Regions from separate parts of the Collinsella sp. CLA-AA-H167 genome, predicted to be linked through region 1. Evidence: riboswitches for the same ligand, from Rfam matches in the RefSeq annotation. Region 1 holds a riboswitch; the other holds the start of a gene.
The links. Region 1 has a riboswitch for thiamine pyrophosphate ahead of thiM (hydroxyethylthiazole kinase). Riboswitches for the same ligand answer to the same signal wherever they lie in the genome.

Region 1 (6,809 bases):
GAGCGCCACGCCCAGCTCGGACACCTTTTGCAGGTCGACCGGGCTCATACCAGTCTTTGCCACAAAGTCGGTATCGCAATAGATGCCCCAGGTGCAGTCATCAAATTGAATGTTGCGGCAGCCTGCGGCATACAGGTCGGCAATCACGGTGCGGTATGCCGCCGCGATGGCGTCGGCGAGCTCTTCGTCGGTCTTATAGACAGCGCGCAGGCTCTCCTGCTGGCCATCGCAGCGGTCGAGCGTGACTTCGGAGAACGTCTGGATCGGCGCCGGAATAGTTTGCCGCGCGACCTGGCCCTCCCCCTCGAGCGCCTTGACAAATTTGAAGTGCTCGACGAACGGATGGTTCTCGCCGCTAATGGGACCGGTTACCACGGCGGTGTCGGCGGTGGTCTCCTCATCGTGGAACATATAGCCCGTACGCGAGGTGCGACGCTCGACGCCGTTCAGCCCCCACATAAAATCGAGGTGCCAGTAGCTGCGGCGGAACTCGCCATCGGTGATGACCTGCAGGCCGGCGGCCTTTTGCTTGTCCACCAGGTCGCGAATAGCCTCTTCCTCGACGGCCTTAAGCCCCTCGGCATCAAGCGTGCCTGCCGCATAGGCAGCGCGGGCATCCTTTACGGCCTGCGGACGAAGAAAGCTGCCGACGATATCAGCGCGAAACGGCGCGTTCGGTTGAATTGAAGTGCTCATAGATATCTCCCTTTGTATTGGTTGCTTTACTGGGACAGAGTATGAGCGCTCATATGGCCATCGTAAAATATACGTTTATAACAGTTTGATATAGATAATTCCTATATCAGTCTGGACTGCCATAAAGAAATTTGACCCGCGCGGAGCACAGCAGCCTAGATATGCTGACGGATCGCGTCGATATAGGCTTGGCCGTAGCGCGTGAGCGTCGTATTTTTGCGCGTGATGATGCCGATCTCCATGTACTCGTCCACATCGAGCGGAATCGAGATGATGCCGGGGCCGTTGAGCTCGTGACTAATCACGCCCGAACACACCGTGTAGCCGTTGAGTCCCATGGCCAGGTTGAACAGCGTCGCACGGTCGCGCACGCGGATATTCTTGCGGCGCTCAAACGTCGAGGTCAGCTCCTCGGAATAATAAAACGAGTTGTAGCTGCCCTGCTCGTAGGATAAAAACGGATAGTCCTCGAGATCCTCGAGTGTCACGCTGGAACTGTCCGCCAGCGGATGGTCGGCACACACAAAGACGTGCGGCGTGGCGCAGAAAAGCCCTTCGAACACGAGCTCGTTGGCCGCCAGCATGCGCTCGATAACCTCGCGATTATGCTCGGACAAGTACAAGATGCCTAGTTCGCTTTTCATATGCGCGACGTCCTCGATAATCTCGTGAGTCTGTTCCTCGCGCAGGGTAAAGTCATAGCGCGCGGCATCGAACTCACGAATCACATCGACAAACGCATTAACGGCAAAGGAATAATGCTGACAGCTCACACTAAAATGCGGCACCTGCTCGGATGCGCCCTTGTACTTGCCCTCGAGCAGATCGGCCTGGTCGAGCACCTGGCGCGCGTAGCCCAAGAAGGTCTCGCCCTCCTCGGACACAATGACACCCTTGTTGGTGCGCTCAAAGATATGCACACCCATCTCGTTTTCGAGATCGCGGATCGACGCGGTAATCGAGGGCTGCGACACAAAGAGCCGGCGCGAGGCCTCGGTGATGCTGCCGCATTCGGCAACTTTGACGACATACCTGAGCTGCTGGAGCTTCATAGCGCCCTCCCTAGACGTTCGTGACGTCGAAACCCGTCGCATCCATCTGACGCATAAACGGCGGCATCTCCCCCGTCGCGGCGCAGGCGGCAATCTGATGTAGAGCCCCGGCAACCGCATCGTCTGCCGCAGCGCCGATATGCCAGCGCGCGGCAGCCGTGACAGCCTCGTTGGCATTGGCGACTGCAACGGAGTTGGGAACGGCATCGATCATGGGCAGATCGTTATCGGAATCGCCAAATACGGCCACCTCATCGGGCGTCAGGCCCAAAGCGCGCGCCAGCTCCAGCGCAGCGCAGCCCTTGTCCCAACCAGCCGGAAGGATGTCAAACAGGCGCACTCGGTTGTTGGGAAACACAAGCGAGAGTTCCGGCACCTCAGCGGCAACGCGCTCACGTAGCTCCGCGAGCTCCTCACGCGAGCGGGCGCTCCAGATATTTGCCTTGAACACCGGCGCGTCGTCGACAACAGGACGGCACGGAGCCTCTTCGCCTTTGAGCCATGCGTTGCCGCCCGACTCCATGGCGCGATGCACGCGCTCGGGGTCGCTCGTCACGCAATAGGCATCGTTATCCCAAAAGTCGTCACCCAGGCTGTAGACCTTTAGATAGGTATCGTCGGTCTCTTGCTCGAGGTAATCGGCCAGACGCATCAGGGCATCGTTGTCGGTCGCGCGCGAAGCGACCGCCTGACCGTCGACAAACATGACCTGGCCGTTGCAGAACGCACCGGTCGAAAAGCACTCGGAACGATTTTTGAACATCCAGCCCATCGCGGACGGTTGGCGACCCGAAACCGGGCCAAAGTGCAGACCAGCCGCCTGCATGGCATGAATACCCTCAATGGCGTAGTCGCTGGCACCGTCATGCCCGGCTGGAATCAGCGTATCGTCCATATCGGTCAGCACAAGTTTGATCATAGAGTCCCCCAGTCATTTTCACCGTAACCATTGTAACGACCTACCAATAAGGGACAGGTTTATTTTGGCAGGTTTTATCTGGGAAAATGCAGCGCCCCTGTTGCCACCTGCCAAAATAAATCTGTCCCTTTTTGGCAGGTGCGTTAGTATAGGGAGCAACAGATTCGATGCGGGAGTGCCGGCGGTGCAAACCACAAGGCTGAGAGGGCATAGGGCCCAATCCTTTGAACCTGTCAGTTAATGCTGGCGTAGGGAGCATGCCGCCTTTACAGGGGCGCTGTCTATGCACAGCGCCCCTTTTCTATGCCAAGGAGGCATGTGCAGTGATTGATTCGAAACAGCTTAAGCAAAATGTGGTCAAGGCCGTGGAAGAGATTCGCGCGGCCAATCCGATGGCCGGCTCCATCACCAACACGGTGACGATCGACTTTGTCGCCAACGCACAGCTCGCCGTGGGCGGTTCGGCCGCCATGGTCTATCTGCCAGACGAGGGCGAGGCACTCGTTGCCGGCGGCGGCGCCATCTATCTCAACATGGGCACGCTCTTCCCCATCTACGAGCAGACGATTCCCCGCGCGGCCAAGGCGGCATACGACGCCGGCAAGCCCTGGGTGCTCGACCCGGTGGGCCTGGGCATCGGCAGCCTGCGCACCCAGCTGGTAAACGAGCTCAAGCAGTACAAGCCCGCCATCGTGCGCGGCAACGCCTCCGAGATTATCGCGCTCGCCGGCCTGTGGGGTCTTGAGGGCGAGGCGGCCGATCTGAGCCGCGTACGTGGTGTCGATACCACCGACACGGTCGACGCCGCCCGCGATGCCGCCGTGGCGCTCGCCCGCTACACCGGCGGCGCCGTAGTGGTCTCTGGCGAAGTCGACCTGATCACCGACGGCACGACCGTGGCCAAATCCCACGGCGGCAGCCCGCTCATGTCCAAGATCACCGGCTGCGGTTGCTCGCAGGGCGGCGTCCTGGCCGTGTACGCCTGCGCTGCCGACCCGTTTACGGCAGCCGTCTGCGGCACCGCCGTCTACAACGTTGCCGGCACGCGTGCCGCCGCTGTCGCCGATGCCCCGGCAAGCTTTAAGGTCGCCTTTATCGACGAGCTCTACCGCGCAACCGCCCAAGACATCGCCGATAACCAACTCGAGCTCGAGGAGGCATAAGCCATGTCCGAACCCGCAACCAACGCCGGCATGAACACGCTCGTCGCCGTTGCCATCGCCCCGTGCGGCACCGGCGATGAGCTGTCCGCCGAGGTCGCCGAGGTCGTGCGCGTCATTCGCGAGAGCGGCCTTCCCAACCGCACCACCTCGATGTTCACCGAGATCGAGGGCGACTGGGACGAGGTCATGCAGGTCGTGCGCGACGCAACCTTTGTGTTGGCGAGCAAGGGCATCCGCACCGAAGTCGTGCTCAAAGCCGATATTCGACCCGGATTTACCGACACCATGACCGGCAAACTCGAGCGCATGGAAGCACAGATCAAGAAACAGGAGGAAGCACGATGAGCATCCGCGACAACCTTGATATCTCGGCCTATCTGGTACTCGGCCCCGAAAACACGCTCGGGCGCCCCGTGGGCGATGTGGTGGCCCAGGCACTCGACGCCGGCTTTACCTGCATCCAGGTGCGCTCCAAGGTGGCAAGCGCCCGCGAAATCATCGCACTGACGGGCGACGCCGCGCAGGCAATCGCAAAGGCTGGCAAGACCGGCCAGGTCGCCCTGCTGATTGACGACCGCCTGGACTGCGTACTCGCCGCGCGCGAGCAGGGCATTGCTGTCGACGGCGTGCACGTGGGTCAGAGCGACATTCCCGTCGAGGTCTGTCGCAAGCTGCTGGGGCCCGACGCCATCGTGGGCCTTTCGGCCCGTTGCGAGGAGATGCTCGAGTACGTCAAGACCGCCGACATGAGCCTAGTCGACTACCTGGGCATCGGCCCACTCCACGAGACCGAGACCAAGCGCGACTGCGGACGCGCGGCCGACGGCTCCATCATCACCAAGAGCTTTGAGGACCTGGCCGCACTCCACGCGGCAAGCCCCGTGCCCATCGTGGTGGGCGGCGGCGTCAAGACGGCCGACCTGCCGCAGCTCAAGGCCACCGGCGTCGATGGCTTCTTTGTGGTGAGCGCCGTCTGCAGTGCCGACGACCCCCACGCCGCGGCCAAGGAGCTTGTCGACACCTGGCAGCAGGCATAGACATAGGCCGAGCAGCTGCTCCGCGGCCTCATATCTTCAGCAATGGAAAGCGCATCCCAGTTTGGACGTCCATTCCGGGATGCGCTTTCCGCCGAGCACACGGCAAGTTGCTCTACCCCGCTAGGTAGGCCTCCAGCGCAGGCAAAGTCGCTTCCGCATCGTGGCGGCCGATCTGGTAGATGCGCTCGAGCTCATCCGGTTCGCGGCACAGCGACGGCACCTTCACCGATTCGCTCGGCCGCACTACAAAGATTTCGCCGGCAGCCTCGCGGCGTGCCAGGTCATCGAGCGTGGCATTGTAGACCTCATGCCGATGCTCAAGCGCTGCGACAAACTCCGGGTAGTGACGGAACACGCGCCGCAGCATGGGCATCACGTTGTTGGGCTGCTTCACAAAGCCCGCCGGCTGCGTGAGCACCACGATATTGCGGTCATACCCCTGCGCAAACAGCCAAGCGCTGGGAATGGAATCAGCCACGCCACCATCCAGATATTTATGCCCCTCAATGACAACGGGGCGCGTCGCCACGGGAATCGCCGACGACGCCCGGATCCACTCGATATCCCTCTCGTCGCCATAGGGCAGGTCGTGGTAGACGGCCTTGCCTGTCTCGATATCGGTACACACGCACGTAAACCGCATGGGGCAGGCGCGATATGTCTCCAGGTCGATGGGATCGCGCTCGATGGGTACCTCGTGATAGGCAAAATCGGCATTGAACATGTCACCGGTTCGCAACCAGCTCGTCACGCTCGCATAGCGCCTATCGGCACAATAGGCCTTGTTGTAGCGAATGGCGCGGCCGATCTGGCGCGATTTAAAGTTGTAGCCAAACGCCGCGCCCGCCGAGACGCCCACCATATGGTCGCAGGTCAAACCGTGCTCCATCCAAACGTCGAGCACGCCCGCCGTATACATACCGCGGTAGCCGCCTCCCTCGAGCGCGAGCCCCACCGTGCGCGCCGTATTCGGCTGTGCCATGCGACCATCTCCGTTCCTGCGTTTTAAAACGGGACAAGTATACCCGTCAACATATATCGTCTCATTCGCATTTTTATCGAACATCGCATCGCCGCGCTACCGCTTGTCGAATAATAGCCGCCCACAGCATGTGCGCCCATATATAATTGTGCGCTGTTGTTTATACTACGCAGCAGTTATCAACAACGAACATTAGCCGGCAAAGTAACTCAACAACGCAGCAAGGCGGGGCCTGGATACACGCAAAACGCCGAGCAACGACGCGTGTACACAACGAGCTCGCCCGACGCAATCCGCCCCGACCTCAGAAAGCCGCTTAGAACATGGATACTGTCAGCAATTACACCGAAACGCTCGAAAGGACCGTCCGTGACCTTCTCGAGCGTCAGGATGATCTGATTAGGACCGCCTTTACCGACCAGCTTACCGGACTTGGCAACCGCGGCGGCTTTGCCCGCTCCCTCGAGGAGCTCTGGGGGCAGGACACCCCCGTTACCATGGCGTTCATCGATATCGACAATCTCAAGCACTGCAACGACGTCTTTGGGCATGACGAGGGCAACCGCTATATCTTACAGGTAAGCCTCTATCTCAAACTGTATATGAAAGTGGACGAGGCGGCGTTTCGCATAGGCGGCGACGAGTTTGCCATCCTATCTACGATTGCGACCGAGGACGACCTCGCCGAACGTCTGAGACACTGCCGAATGATCCTGCTCAAAAACAACGATTCCGAGATGCCTCATTCGTTTAGCTACGGAGTGGCACACGCCGACCCCGCCCTGGGCGAAGCCTCCAATCGCATGACACTCGATGCCGACCATCGCATGTACGACCACAAGCTGCGCCATGCCATGCACCTTGATCGACGCAATATCGTGCAAGTCCACGCCGACGACTTCGAAATAAGCGACCGCGTTTTCGATGCCTTTTCGATGCTCAACGAAGGCCGTTATTGCT
Region 2 (6,809 bases), on a different contig from region 1:
CGTCATGGAGCGTCCCTGCGCATGGAAAAAGTACACGCCACAGCAGATCGAGGAGCTCGAGGAGCTTTGCCGCGGCTACAAGCAGTTTTTGAGTGAGAACAAGACCGAGCGCCTGTGCGTCAAGACCGGTATCAAGATGGCCGAGGAGGCGGGCTACGTCAATCTGGAGACCGTGATCTCCGAGGGCCGCGCGCTCAAGGCCGGCGACAAGGTGTACGCCGCCAATCACGGCAAGGACCTTATGCTCGTCAACCTGGGCACCGCCCCGTTCGAGCAGGGCTTTAACATCCTGGGTGCTCACGTGGACTCGCCGCGCCTGGACCTCAAGCAGAACCCCGCCTTCGAGGCCGGCGACATGGCCTACCTCGACACGCACTACTATGGCGGCGTCAAGAGCTACCACTGGGTCGCTTCCCCGCTCGCACTCGTAGGCGTCATCTGCAAAAAGGACGGCACCACCGTCGACATCAACATCGGTGACAAGGCTGACGACCCGGTCTTTACCATCTCCGACTTGCTGATCCACCTCTCGAGCGAGCAGATGGCCAAGCCCGCCAAGGACGCCGTCGACGCCGAGATCCTCGACGTGATTGTGGGCGGCCGCCCCGTCAAGTTTGACGAGGACGACAAGGACGCTCCCAAGGAGCCCGTCAAGCAGATGTTCCTGGATATCCTCAAGGAGCAGTACGACGTCGAGGAGGAGGACTTCCTCTCCGCCGAGATCGAGGTCGTGCCCGCCGGCCCCGCCCGTGACATGGGCCTCGACCGCTCCATGATCTTGGGCTACGGCCACGACGACCGCGTCTGCGCCTACCCCTCCATGCTCGCCCAGATCAACGTCGCCAACGTGGAGCGCACGAGCATCACGCTCATCGTCGACAAGGAGGAGATCGGCTCCGTGGGCGCCACCGGCATGACGAGCCGCTTCTTCGAGAACACCGTCGCCGAGATCATGACGCTCGCCGGCGAGGACAGCCCGCTGGCCCTGCGCCGCGCACTCGCCCGCAGCCGCATGCTCTCCTCCGACGTGTCCGCCGGCTTCGACCCGGGCTACGCCGGCAAGTTCGAGACCAAGAACGCAGCCTTCATGGGTCGCGGCCTGTGCTTTAACAAGTACACGGGCAGCCGCGGCAAGGGCGGCTCCAACGACGCCGACGCCGAGTACGTGGCCCTCGTCCGCGACATCATGGACGAGGCCGGCGTGGACTTCCAGACCTGCGAGCTCGGCCGCGTCAACGCGGGCGGCGGCGGCACCATCGCCTACATCATGGCCAAGTACGGCATGAACGTCATAGACTCCGGTGTTGCCGTCCTATCCATGCACGCCCTGTGGGAGGTCGCCAACAAGGCCGACATCTACGAGGCCTACCGCGGCTACAAGGCCTTCCTCGAGCGCGCCTAACCAACCCTTCATCAGTTGCGGTGAAATACGGACTAAACTGGCCCATAAACGGCCAAAACAGACTGTATTCCACCGCAACTTCTTTTTTGGCAGAGGAGAGTTCATGCTCCAGGTCATCGTTTCACCCGCCAAGCAAATGCGCGCGGCACAAGATGCTTTTGAAGTTCAGGGGATTCCGCCCTTTGCGCGCGAGACCGCCCAGCTGCACCATGCGCTCTTGGACATCGAACGAACCGAAGGCGACAGCGGCCTACAAGCTCTATGGAACGTCAGCGACAAGCTGCTGGCCCCTTGTCTCGACATTTTGCATGAGTTCGAGCCCATCTTGGGAAACGACGATCTTGCCGATTCCGGTATCGCGTACCGCATCTCCCCTGCCATCATGTCCTATCACGGCATTCAGTACCAGAGCATGGCACCAGAGGTGATGGATTCCGCGCAGCTCGCATGGCTGCAAGACCATCTGTGGATTCTCTCGGGCCTTTACGGATGCGTACGCCCCTTTCATGCCGTTGAACCGTATCGGCTGGAGATGGGCGCGAAGCTCGCCGTTGACGATGCCCGAGATCTCTACGCGTTTTGGAGCGACAAGCTCGCGCGGGCTATCGCCCCGGCGGGCTCAAACACTACGATCGTCAACCTCGCCAGCGTAGAGTATGCCAAAGCCGCTCTGCCCCATCTCGCGGGCGACGCTACGGCCGTCACATGCCTCTTTGGCGAGGGTATCCGCAACGGGAAGCCCATCCAACGGTCGACCGCCAGCAAAAAGGCGCGCGGCTCCATGGTGCGGTGGATGGCTGAAAGCAAGCTCGAGGATGCAAGCGGGCTTACCGCATTCAACATCGGCTATCGTCACATCCCCGAGCTTTCAGACGAAAACACTCTGGTTTTCATGAACGCGCAGGCACAATAGGCCCGCCGTTTCCAACCCCCCCCCGTTACTCCGCCAAGCCGTCGGCTTTGGCAACTTCGTTTGTCGAGCCATTTTGGTAGGTAATCTTAACGTGCTCTACCTCGGACACCGCAACACCCGATGGGGGCTCCAAGCGCCATTCCGTCAGCGCGATATCCATAGTCGTAGGCACGTCGCCCTGATTCTTGAGCTTCACCGCCAGCGTTTTGAGCGCCGCATCATACGTCACGCGTTCGATTTCTTCGCCCGGAATAGACCCGCCGCTCAACTGCAGCTGCACAAACTCGTCGCGCGGATACCAATAGTCGCCCGGCGCGGCAACGGTATTGCCGCCCGTAACCTTCACTGTCATGATCGGCAGGGCATCGTCGGCCTCGAACTCCCATGCAGCGCCGCCGTGACCGCCAAACGTCCAGATACAAAAGGCAATCACCAGCACGGCAAGCACCGCAAAACCAATCGCGACAAGGCCATGGTGCGCACGGCTTTCCTCGGCCGATACATCCCATTGCGTCTCTCGATATAGATGCTTGTCTTCCATGTTCGCCTCCCCACAGGCACGCTCGTTAGGCCAATCGTACCCATTCGAGCTATACTTGAGCCCATTACATAAACGGGGAGCTTGCAGGACAAGACGGCAGGCTGAGACTGGGCGCGCCCGCCCTGACCCGCAAACCTGATATGGGTAATGCCAACGAAGGGAGCTGTGCCAATGAGCACACAGACCGAGCCCAAGCTCGTCACGCAAATCGACTTCGCCCGCGCCGGGCAGATCACGCCGCAGATGAAGGAAGTCGCCGAGCGCGAGCATCGCGACCCCGAGTACATCCGCGAGCGCGTGGCCGACGGCCGCATCGCCATTCCCGCCAACATCGTGCACATCAAAAAAGGCATGCGCGCCTTTGGTGTCGGCGAGGGCCTGTCTACTAAGGTCAACGTCAACCTGGGCATCTCGGGCGATAAAGCCGATGCCGCCGAGGAATGGAAGAAGGTCAAGATCGCCGAGGACTTTGGCGCCGACGCCATCATGGACCTTTCCAACTCGGGCAAGACGCGCCAGTTCCGCCAGCAGCTCATCGACGAGACACCGCTCATGGTGGGCACCGTCCCCATGTACGACGCCATCGGCTATATGGAAAAGCCGCTGGTCAAGCTGACCAAGGATGACCTGTTCGAGGTCGTGCGCGCGCACGCCGAGGACGGCGTGGACTTTATGACCATCCACTGCGGCATCAACAAGTCGGTCACCAAGACCTTTAAGGAGACCGGCCGCTTGATGAACATCGTGAGCCGCGGCGGCTCGCTGCTGTTTGGCTGGATGGAGGTCACCGGCAACGAAAACCCCTTCTACGAGTACTTTGACGAGCTGCTCGAGATTTGCCACGAGTACGACGTGACGATTTCGCTCGGCGACTCCTGCCGCCCGGGCTGCCTCTACGACTCCAACGATGCCACCGAGACCGCCGAGATGATCGAGCTGGGCAAGCTGTGCAAGCGCGCTTGGGCCGCCGGCGTCCAGGTCATGGTCGAGGGCCCGGGTCACATGGCGCTCGACGAGATCGCCGCCAACATGAAACTGCAGAAGCGCCTGTGCCACAATGCCCCGTTCTATGTGCTCGGGCCGCTGGTGACCGATATCGGCGTGGGTTACGACCACATCACCGCCGCCATCGGCGGCGCCATCTCCGCCAGCTCCGGTGCCGACTTCCTGTGCTACGTGACGCCCGCCGAGCACCTGTGCCTGCCCGACGCCAAGGACGTGCTCGACGGCCTCATGGCCACCAAGATCGCCGCGCACGCCGCCGATATCGCCAAGAAGGTGCCGCACGCCCGCGACATGGACGACAAGATGGGCCAGGCACGCCGCAAGCTCGACTGGGATGCCATGTGGAAGTGTGCTCTCGACCCGGTCACCGGCAAGAAACGCTACGAAGAATCCCCCGCCGCCACCGAGGGCACCTGCACCATGTGCGGCAAGATGTGCGCCGTCCGCACCGTTAACAAGGTGTTCGAAGGCACGACGATCGACCTCGGCATGGAGGACTAACTCGTCACCGGAGCCACAATCGGTAACATGGTGTTCGTCAATTGTTGACGTGTGAACATTTGCTTACATTTGCGTAAAGATTGCATCGCTCGCCCGGGTTCGTCATAGAGCCGGCCCGGGCATCTTTATAATGCTGGCTTAAAGACCCATTTGATTCCGACCGAACAAGGGAGCGAACATGGATCGCAGTAAGGTACCTGCCGTTCTATCCATCGCAGGATCCGATTCCAGCGGCGGCGCCGGCATTCAGGCCGACATCAAGACCATCACGGCACACCGCCTGTATGCCGAGACGGCCATCACCGCCATCACCGCACAAAACACGCTCGGTGTCACCGCCGTGCAGAATATCTCCCCTGATATCGTCGCTGCGCAGATCGACGCCGTATTTGACGATATCCGCCCCAGCGCCGTCAAGATCGGCATGGTTTCCTCTGCCGAGATTATCGAGGTTATCGCCGACCGCCTGAGCGCCTGGAACGCGACAAACGTGGTCGTCGACCCCGTCATGGTAGCCACCTCGGGCGCACGGCTGATTGCCGATGATACCGCCGAGGCGCTCACCCGCCGCCTGTTCCCACTAGCAACCGTCATCACGCCCAATATTCCCGAGGCCATGGCCCTGCTTGACTACGAGGTCGACTCCGAGCGCACACAGCAAAATGCTGCCATGCTCCTCACCCGCCGCTTTGGTTGCGCATCCCTCGTTAAGGGTGGGCATCTTGTCAACGAGGCCAACGATGTATTGGCCGAACCCGCGCCACTCGATGACGAGGGCAACCATCTGGGCGATCCGCTCACCACGTGGTTCCGCCACAAGCGCATCGAGACCGACAACACACACGGCACCGGCTGCACGCTTTCGTCCGCCATCGCCTGCGCGCTGGCCCAGGGCATGGATCTTGCCGATGCCGTCAACGCCGGCAAGGCATACCTGACAGGCGCTCTGGCCGCCGGCCTGAACATGGGCAAAGGCTCCGGCCCCGTCAACCACATGTGGCAATATTAAGATTCGCAGCCCAAAACCGCCGCAAAGGGGACAGGCACCTTTGCGGTGGCTCCCACAAACATCTCGATCTGTAACAGTAACTCGGCAAAATCGACCCTAGATGTTACAGATCAAGACAAACAATCGATATCGACCTAAATAATCTTAATCTGTAACATCTAGCCCGTTTTCGGCCTTGGAACTGTTACAGATCAAGACAAACAAACGAAACAAGCCCCCGCAAGGGGAACTCTGTGGTGGTTTGGGGCCGTGCTACTCACCGAGCATCTCTTGGAGCTTGGCTGCCACGGCATGTCCCAAGCTCTCGTGGCTTTCGGGCATCATATGCAGATAGTCGATATCGCCCGGCTCGGCAAACTCGGCGGCATTCAAAAAGTCGCAGCCAAACTGCTCGGCCACGTGCGCATAGTACTCGCCAAAATGTTCAGATGCCTCGACGGAACGCTCGTCAAAATCGGTCATATATACATCGGCGATCTGCGGCTTGATCTTGATAGGAGCCATCAACAGGATGCGCGGGCAAGGCGCAGCGTCGGTCCACGGAAACGCGCGGACGGCGCGAATCAGCGCCATGGCGCCACGGGCGATATCGGAAGCTGTCACGTTAAAGACCGTCTTACAGTCGTTGGTGCCCAGCATGATCACAATGGCGTCCAGCGGCTTATGGGCCTCGAGCAGCATCGGAAGCGCGCGAATGCCGTTGAGGTTAGTGTCCAGATGGCACATGTCGTCGCGTACCGTCGTGCGGCCGTTGAGGCCTTCTTCAATTACATGCCAGCCCTCGCCTAAGTCACGTTGGACCACGCCACACCAGCGCACATCCTGCGCATAGCGCACCGCGGTACCGTCGCGCATGCCCGCCGGATCGTAACCATAGGTGTTGCTGTCACCAAAGCACAGAACGTTTTTCATCGTAAGCTCCCCACTCAATAAAAAGCCGACAGGAGCAGCCTCTCCCGTCGGCTCGGTATATCGCATCACGAGCACCGTTTACAGGTACTTGCGCCAGTCGTCGTCATCCTCGTCATCCTCGGCAGCGGCCTGAGCCTGCTCGGCGGCACGGGCGGCTGCGGCGCGGGCGGCAACCTGGGCATAGGACTCCTCGTTTCGCTCGGGGAAGTTTGCCAGCACGTGCTCGAATTTGGCGAAGTCCTCGTCCCAGCGCGTAGAGGGCACGGCAAAGAAGACCTGCTTGACCTTGAAGTCGCCCGATGCGAGCTCCTTGCGGAAGAGCTCGGCCACGGCCTCGGCATCAAAGCCGTTGTTGTCGCAGCCCCATGCGCCCAGCACGAGCTTCTCGCGACCCAACTCGTCGCAGATGGCGAGCACAAAGCGAATGCGGTCGCGCAGGGCATCCAGCAGAGCATCGTCGCTCACGCGATACTCCTGGCGGGCGCGCTTAACGTTGGGCGCGGCGGCCACGATCACGTCGGCGTAT

Region 2: another riboswitch for thiamine pyrophosphate. It lies ahead of thiC (phosphomethylpyrimidine synthase ThiC); the one in region 1 lies ahead of thiM (hydroxyethylthiazole kinase).

Annotation. Positions count from the first base shown of each region.
Region 1 covers NZ_JBBNGA010000006.1:49,833-56,641, reverse strand. Annotated here, with positions in the region: gene AAAT03_RS05360 (5-methyltetrahydropteroyltriglutamate--homocysteine S-methyltransferase) at 1-696, opposite strand, end outside; gene AAAT03_RS05355 (LysR family transcriptional regulator) at 852-1,748, opposite strand; gene AAAT03_RS05350 (HAD family hydrolase) at 1,759-2,667, opposite strand; TPP riboswitch at 2,829-2,939, shown strand; gene thiM (hydroxyethylthiazole kinase) at 2,991-3,830, shown strand; gene AAAT03_RS05340 (thiamine-binding protein) at 3,834-4,175, shown strand; gene AAAT03_RS05335 (thiamine phosphate synthase) at 4,172-4,867, shown strand; gene AAAT03_RS05330 (patatin family protein) at 4,980-5,849, opposite strand; gene AAAT03_RS05325 (EAL domain-containing protein) at 6,173-6,809, shown strand, end outside.
Region 2 covers NZ_JBBNGA010000001.1:152,584-159,392, reverse strand. Annotated here, with positions in the region: gene AAAT03_RS00765 (aminopeptidase) at 5-1,402, shown strand; gene AAAT03_RS00760 (YaaA family protein) at 1,506-2,315, shown strand; gene AAAT03_RS00755 (hypothetical protein) at 2,341-2,856, opposite strand; TPP riboswitch at 2,920-3,035, shown strand; gene thiC (phosphomethylpyrimidine synthase ThiC) at 3,028-4,362, shown strand; gene thiD (bifunctional hydroxymethylpyrimidine kinase/phosphomethylpyrimidine kinase) at 4,541-5,371, shown strand; gene AAAT03_RS00740 (SGNH/GDSL hydrolase family protein) at 5,624-6,283, opposite strand; gene AAAT03_RS00735 (TIGR02452 family protein) at 6,362-6,809, opposite strand, start outside.